2 linked regions of the Aromatoleum petrolei genome follow. The protein of the gene in region 2 interacts with the protein of the main gene of each other region in a pairwise test. Links are inferred from orthologs where the notes say so. Each region holds a gene or a part of one and is shown on either strand. Other genes may lie near its edges.

What was found.
Region 1: the proteins of dnaA (region 2) and ToN1_RS08395 interact in binary tests that used the Escherichia coli proteins (3 or more experiments, as listed by UniProt). The link is inferred for Aromatoleum petrolei from one-to-one orthologs.

The regions. Positions count from the first base shown.
Region 1 is NZ_CP059560.1:1,829,339-1,832,090, forward strand. It holds ToN1_RS08395 (phosphoheptose isomerase), read left to right. Parts: upstream 1-955; coding sequence 956-1,549; downstream 1,550-2,752. Other genes in the region: rsmI (16S rRNA (cytidine(1402)-2'-O)-methyltransferase), read right to left, coding at 1-379; ToN1_RS08390 (YraN family protein), read left to right, coding at 417-836; ToN1_RS08400 (BON domain-containing protein), read left to right, coding at 1,549-2,181; mpl (UDP-N-acetylmuramate:L-alanyl-gamma-D-glutamyl-meso-diaminopimelate ligase), read right to left, coding at 2,229-2,752. UniProt on the Escherichia coli protein: Required for the timely initiation of chromosomal replication via direct interactions with the DnaA initiator protein.
Region 2 is NZ_CP059560.1:2,706,812-2,711,282, forward strand. What follows is about bases 1-2,866. They hold dnaA (chromosomal replication initiator protein DnaA), read right to left. Parts: upstream 2,215-2,866; coding sequence 787-2,214; downstream 1-786. Other genes in these bases: dnaN (DNA polymerase III subunit beta), read right to left, coding at 1-718; rpmH (50S ribosomal protein L34), read left to right, coding at 2,515-2,649; rnpA (ribonuclease P protein component), read left to right, coding at 2,588-2,866. In the rest of the region: more of rnpA, read left to right, coding at 2,867-3,010; membrane protein insertion efficiency factor YidD, read left to right, coding at 3,010-3,219; membrane protein insertase YidC, read left to right, coding at 3,244-4,471. UniProt on the Escherichia coli protein: Plays an essential in the initiation and regulation of chromosomal replication. Binds in an ATP-dependent fashion to the origin of replication (oriC) to initiate formation of the DNA replication initiation complex once per cell cycle.

The sequences.
Region 1 (2,752 bases), 880 kb from region 2 along the record:
GGAAACCGTCGTCCACGAAACCGGACGCGGACAGCGCCGCGATGGCCGCACAAGGGCCGGGCACAGGCACCACCGGAAAGCCTGCCTCGCGGACCCGCGCGACCGCCCGCGCACCGGGGTCCGAGATCGCCGGCGTGCCGGCATCGCTGATCAGCGCGACGTGCTGCCCCGTCTCCAGCATCCGGATCACCTGGCCGACGGCGGTCTGCTCGTTGTGCTCGTGCAGCGGAAAAAGGCGGGTACGAATGCCCAACGCGTCGAGCAAGCGCTGGCTGTGGCGCGTATCCTCGGCGGCAATGGCACCGACCTCGCTCAGCACAGCCTGCGCGCGGATGCTTATGTCCTGGAGGTTCCCGAGCGGCGTCGCCACCACATACAATGACGGCGTACTTGAGAGCGGAGATGGACTGGTCGACATGGACATCGGGGAGCGCAGCAAAAGGGAAGGCATTGTCGGGCGGCCGGTGTCTCGCACGCAAGCGCGAGGCAAGGCCGGGGAGGAACTGGCCGAGCGCTTCCTCGCGCGCCGTGGCCTCAGCCCGCTCGCCCGCAACGTGCGTTGCCGCGGCGGCGAAGTGGATCTCGTGTGCCTGGACCGCGGCACCGTGGTATTCGTCGAAGTCCGCCTGCGCAGCAATCCGGGCTTCGGCGGCGCCGCGGCGAGCATCACTGCGACAAAGCGCCGGCGTGTCGTGCTGGCCGCACGCTGGTGGCTCGCGGGCGCCGGCCGACGCTTCGCTGAACGCCCCTGCCGCTTCGACGCGGTGCTGATGAGCGCGCTCGACGAAGCAACGGTGGAATGGTTGCGCGGCGCGTTCGACGCCGATGCATGGTAAGCGTCTGTAAAGCAACCCGCCGCAGCAGCGCGCAGCGCGGCACACTAGCACTGCACGGCGGGTCCGGCATTCGCCTCGTGCTAGACTTTTGCCCCCGACAGAAGTGACCCGAGCCCCTCATGGACCTGATTCACCGCATCTCCCGACAATTCGAAGACAGCGCCCGCACCAAGCTCGACTCGCTGGAGGCGCTGGCGGCCCCGATCGCAGGAGCCGTGGAGATCATGACCGGCAGCCTGCTCAACAACGGCAAGATCCTCGCGTGCGGCAATGGCGGCTCGGCTGCCGATGCGCAACATTTCGCCGCCGAACTGGTCAACCGCTTCGAGATGGAGCGCCCCCCGCTCGCCGCCGTGGCGCTGACGACCGACACCTCGACGCTGACCTCGATCGCCAACGATTACGATTACAACCAGGTCTTCTCGAAACAGGTGCGTGCGCTGGGACAGTCGGGCGACGTGCTGCTTGCGATCTCGACCAGCGGCAACTCGCCCAACGTCATTGCGGCGATCGAGGCAGCCCACGAGCGCGAGATGCGCGTCATCGCGCTGACCGGCAAGGGCGGCGGCAGGATGGGGGACATGCTCGGCGACGGCGACATCCACCTGTGCGTACCCGCCGACCGCACGGCACGCATCCAGGAAGTTCATCTGCTTGTCCTGCACTGCCTGTGCGACGGCATCGATTGTCTGTTACTCGGAGTTGAAGACTGATGACCAACAAGACCCTTCAAGCCAGCCGGCGCACCCTGCTTCTCGGCCTCGGCGCAGCGGCGACACTGCCGCTGCTGCAGGGCTGCTTTCCGCTCGTCGCGGGCGGGGTCGGGGCCGGCGCGGCGATGGTCGCGGACCGCCGCACCTCGGGCGCCTACGTCGAGGACGAAGGCATCGAGTGGCGCACCGCGAGCGCGCTGAAAGACCGTCTCGGCGATGCCGTGCATATCAACGTGACGTCGTTCAACCGCAACGTTCTGCTCACCGGCGAAGCCCCCACCGAGGCTCACCGCGCGGAAGCCGAGCGCGTGGCCAGCGGCATCGCCAACGTCAAGGGCATCGTCAATGAGATCCAGGTGGCCGGCATCTCGTCGCTGACCTCGCGCGGCAATGACTCGCTGCTCACGTCGAAGGTGAAAGCGCGCTTCGTCGATTCGGCGCAGTTCAGCGCCAACCACGTCAAGGTCGTGACCGAGGCCGGCACCGTGTTCCTGCTCGGCATCGTGACGCGCCGCGAGGCGGATGCCGCGACGGAAGTGGCCCGCCGCACGGACGGCGTGCGCAAGGTCGTGAAGGTGTTCGAGTACATCACCGACCAGCAGGCGCGCCAGCTCGAAGGCAAGAACGACTGAGGTCCGGCCCGAGCGCTTGCGAAACTCTATCCCGCAAGCGCCGAGCATCACCGTGCGCGCAGCGCGGCGAGCAGCTTTTCGTGCACGCCGCCGAAGCCCCCGTTGCTCATGACCAGTACGTGATCGCCGGGACGCGCCTCGGCGACGACGGCCGCAACCAGCTCTTCCAGCGTTTCGAAGGCACCGGCCCGCTCGCCCAGCGGCGCGAGCGCTTCGCTCGCATCCCATCCCAGACCATTCGCATAGCAGTAGACACGGTCGGCCAGCGCCAGGCTTTCGGGCAGGCGACTCTTCATCACGCCCAGCTTCATCGTATTGGAACGCGGCTCGAGCACCGCCAGGATCCGCCCCCCGGTCTCGCGCTTGCGCAAGCCTTCGACCGTCAGCGCGATCGCTGTCGGATGGTGGGCAAAATCGTCATAGACGGTGATGCCATTGACCCGACCACGCACTTCCATGCGGCGCTTGATCCCCTCGAAACGTGCGAGGCTGGCTATGGCCTGCGCCGGCGTCACGCCGACATGGCGTGCCGCCGCAACGGCCGCCAGCGCATTGCTGCGATTGTGGCTGC
Region 2 (4,471 bases):
CGATGAGCTTGGAGACGAGCTCAATCGGGCCGAAGCGGAACACCACCTGATTGCCGGCGAGGACGACTTCGAGCGGGTCCTCGCTGTCGGCGAGCTGGCGCGCGAGCTCCATGACCGTCTTGCGCGGCAGGATGACCTCGGTGCGCGGCACTTCGGCCTCGAGCGGGCTGGAGGCGAAGGCGAGGCGATGGCCGTCGGTGGCGACCATGCGCAGTTCCTTACCGTCGGCGATCAGCAGCAGACCATTGAGATAGTAGCGGATGTCCTGCTGCGCCATCGCGTAGGCGACCTGGGCGAGCTGGCGCTTGAAGCTCTTCTGGCTGATGCTGAAGCGCGTGGCGTCGCCGTCGGGCAGGTTCATGCGCGGGTAGTCGGCGGCGGGCAGGGTCTGCAACGCGAAGCGGCTGCGCCCGGCCTTCACCGTGAGGCGCTTGTCGTCGAGCGTGAGCACCACTTCGCCGGCGGAGGGCAGCGCGCGCAGGATGTCCTGCAGCTTCTTCGCGGCGACGGTGATGTTGGCGTCCTCGCCGCCGATGTGTCCGCCCGTGGTCGTGCGGATCTGGATCTCGATGTCGGTGGCGAGCAGGGTGAGCTGGTCGCCGTGCTTCTCGATCAGCACGTTCGACAGGATCGGCAGGGTGTGGCGCTTTTCGACGATGCCGGCGACCGACTGCAGCGGGGCGAGGAGCGCATCGCGGGTGGTGGTGAGCAGAAGCATGGCGTCAGGATCTTCCGTTTGAAGTTATTCCGTTTGTCCGGGCAAGGAAGCGGTGCGGCGCGGCACACTCATCCGCGCAGCACCTGCGTCAGCACGTGCACGTCGTGGTTGAGCTGCTGGTCCGCGAGGCGCAGGTCCGCGATCGTGCGGCAGGCGTGCAGCACGGTGGTGTGGTCGCGTCCGCCGAAGGCCTCGCCGATCGCCGGCAGCGACATCGGCGTGAGGTCCTTGGCGAGCCACATCGCGACCTGGCGAGGGCGGGCGATCACGCGCGTGCGCTTCTTGGAGTGCATGTCGGCGACCTTGATCTTGTAGTAGTCGGCGACCGTCTTCTGGATATGCTCGATGGTGAGCTGGCGGTTGTGCGCGTTGAGCAGATCCTTGAGCGCGTCCTTCGCCACCTCGAGCGAGATGCCGCGGCCGTGGAAGCGCGCGAAGGCGACGACCTTGTTGAGCGCGCCTTCGAGCTCGCGCACGTTGGAGCGCAGGTTCTTGGCGATCAGGAAGGCGACGTCGTCGGTGAGCTCGACGCGCAGCGCCTCGGCCTTCTTCTGCAGGATCGCGACGCGCATCTCGAGCTCGGGCGGCTCGATCTGCACCGTGAGGCCCCAGTCGAAGCGGGAGATCAGGCGATCTTCCAGGCCCTGGATGTCCTTGGGATAGGTGTCGCAGGTGATGACGATCTGCTTCCTCGCCTCGGTGAGCGCGTTGAAGGCGTGGAAGAACTCTTCCTGCGTGCGGTTCTTGTTGTTGAAGAACTGGATGTCGTCGATCAGCAGCAGGTCGAGCGAGCGGTAGTAGCGCTTGAACGCGTCGAAGCTCTTCTGCTGGTAGGCGCGCACGACGTCGGCGTAGTAATCCTCGACGTGCACGTAGCGGATCACCGCGCGCGGGTTGCGCTTGTACACGGCGTTGCCGATGGCGTGCACGAGGTGGGTCTTGCCGAGGCCGACGCCGCCATAGACGAACAGCGGGTTGTAGGACGTGCCGGGGTTCTGCGCGACCTGCATCGCGGCGGCGCGGGCGAGGTCGTTGGCGCGGCCGGTGACCAGGGTGTCGAAGGTGAAATCGGGGTTGAGACGCGTCTTCTCGTAGGCGAGATCGGCCGAACTCGCGGTGGGTTCGGGCTCGGCGCGCACGATGATCGCGGGCGCGGCGACCGGCGCTGGGGCGACGTTCGCGGCCGTCTTCTCGGCGGCGACCGGCATCACCGGTGCCACCGTGCGGGGGGCGGCGCGCGTGTTGCCGGCTTCGGACATCACGAGCTCGAGCGGCATCGGGCCGCCGTGGAACTCCTCGCCGAGCTCGGCGATGCGCTTGAGATAGCGTTCGCGCACCCACTGCATGACGAAGCGGTTGGGCGCGAACAGGCGCAGTGACGGTTCGTCGCTCGTGCCGGCCTCCGCACTTAGCGTCTTGATCCAGGTGTTGAACTGCTGCGGCGGCAGTTCACTTTCAAGGCGCGACAGGCAGAAGGACCAGAAATCTTGACTCACGGACTCGAAGGCTAGGGCTTGTGACACGATTTCCAATAACGCCTCGTTCCGGCCGGCCGCTGCGATGGAAGGCAGCGACAAGGAGCAACGATGGCGCGAGTGTGTTTCGGGGGCATCCCGGCTGCCGGTGGCGCGCGACGGGCCGTGATCGGCAGTGCGCGAAGGGCGGGCGGGAAAGGAAACGCTCGATTCTACCCCCGCACGTCAGAGTTATCCACAGCCTGGGGTAAAAATTGTGCTTGACAAACAGGGTATTATCCAATTAAATCCGCGGTTTGACCCTTTCACTGGCCAACCGAAATGAAACGCACCTATCAGCCTTCCGTCGTCCGTCGCAAGCGCACCCATGGTTTCCTGGTCCGCATGAAGACCCGTGGCGGTCGCGCCGTCATCCGCGCTCGTCGCGCCAAGGGCCGTCATCGCCTCGCCGTCTGAGGTGAGCAGCCCGTCGGGCGTTGATCAGAGATTCCTCAGCGCCTACAGATTACGCAAAACGGATGAGTATTCATCCGTTTTTGCTTTTCGGCGGGCGATCAAGGGACGCTTCTTCGTCGTTCATTATCGTCCCAACGAACTCGGCACGGCGCGCCTCGGCGTCGTGGTGGCGAAGAAGCTGGCGAAACGCGCCAACGTGCGCAACCTGGTGAAACGCATCGTGCGCGAACAGTTTCGCAAGATCCGTGCGGTACTCCCCCACCACGACCTGATCGTGCGCCTGCACGCGCCGGTCAGGGATGCGACGCGCGCGATGATCAACGAAGACATCGCGCAGCTCTTCGCGCGCCTGCGGCCATGATGAAGTCCCTGCTCCTCGGCCTGCTGCGCGTGTACAAATACGCGATCAGCCCGATGCTGGGGCGCAACTGCCGTTTTCACCCGAGTTGTTCCGAATACGCGGCCGAGGCCGTCCAGCGCCACGGCGCCCGCAAGGGCGGGTGGCTGGCACTCAAGCGGGTGGGCCGTTGCCACCCATTCCATCCGGGCGGGTATGATCCCGTTCCCTGACTCTTCCCAGAACATAAGAATCCGATGGACCAGCGTCGACTGATACTCTTCCTCATCTTCTCCTTCGCCGTGATCATGCTGTGGGACGGCTGGCAGAAGCACAATCGTCCCGCTCCCGCGCCGACTGCGGCGGTAGCCGAGCAGCAGGCGCCGGGTTCGTCCGTTCCCGGTGCGGTGCCGACGCCCAGCGCGAGCATGGCCGGTGTGTCGGCGGTGCCGGAAGCGCGTGGGGCGGTATCCAGCGCTCCGCGCGTGACGGTACGCACCGACGTGATGACCGCCGAGGTGTCCGCCGAAGGCGGCAGCATCGTTCGCCTTGAGCTCGCGCAGCACAAGTCCAAGGCCGACGTGTCGCGCAACTTCGTGCTGTTCGACGACGGCGCCGAGCACCTGTACGCCGCGCAGTCCGGCCTGATCGGTGAGGGCTTGCCGAACCACAAGACGGCGTTCGCACTGCCGGCCGGCGAGCAGGTGCTCAAGGACGGCCAGGACAGCCTGACGCTGCGCCTCGAGGCGCCCGAGCAGAACGGCGTGAAGGTCGCGAAGCTGATGACGTTCCATCGCGGCAGCTACCTCGTCGACGTGGCCTACGAGATCGTGAACGGTGGCGGTGCGCCGCTCAATGCGCACGCGTATTTCCAGATGACGCGCGACGGCAAGCCGGCGGAAGCGGTCGAAGGCTTCGGCGTGAACGTGTTCACCGGCCCCGCGTTCTACAGCGAGGCGGAGAAGTTCCAGAAGGTGAAGTTCGAGGAGATCGACAACGGCAAGGCGAAGTTCGTGAAGAAGGCGAACGACGGCTGGGTGGCGCTGGTGCAGCACTACTTCGTCAGCGCATGGCTGCCGCAGGAAGGGGTCGAGCGCGAGTTCTTCGCGCGCAAGGTCGGCGACGGCCTCTACTCGTCGGGCCTGATCCTGCCGGTCGCGGCCGTTGCGCCGGGCGACAAGGGCATGGTGGCGACGCGCCTGTATGCCGGTCCGCAGGAGCAGGACAAGCTCGAAGGCATCGCCAAGGGGCTCGATCTGGTGGTCGATTACGGCTGGCTGACGGTGATTGCGGCGCCGCTGTTCTGGGTCCTGTCGTGGTTCCACAAGCTGCTCGGCAACTGGGGCTGGGCGATCATCCTCGTCACCGTGCTGATCAAGGCGGCCTTCTTCCCGCTGTCGGCGGCGAGCTACAAGTCGATGGCCAAGATGCGCGTGCTGGGTCCGCGCATGCAGCGCCTGAAGGAGCTGTACGGCAACGACAAGG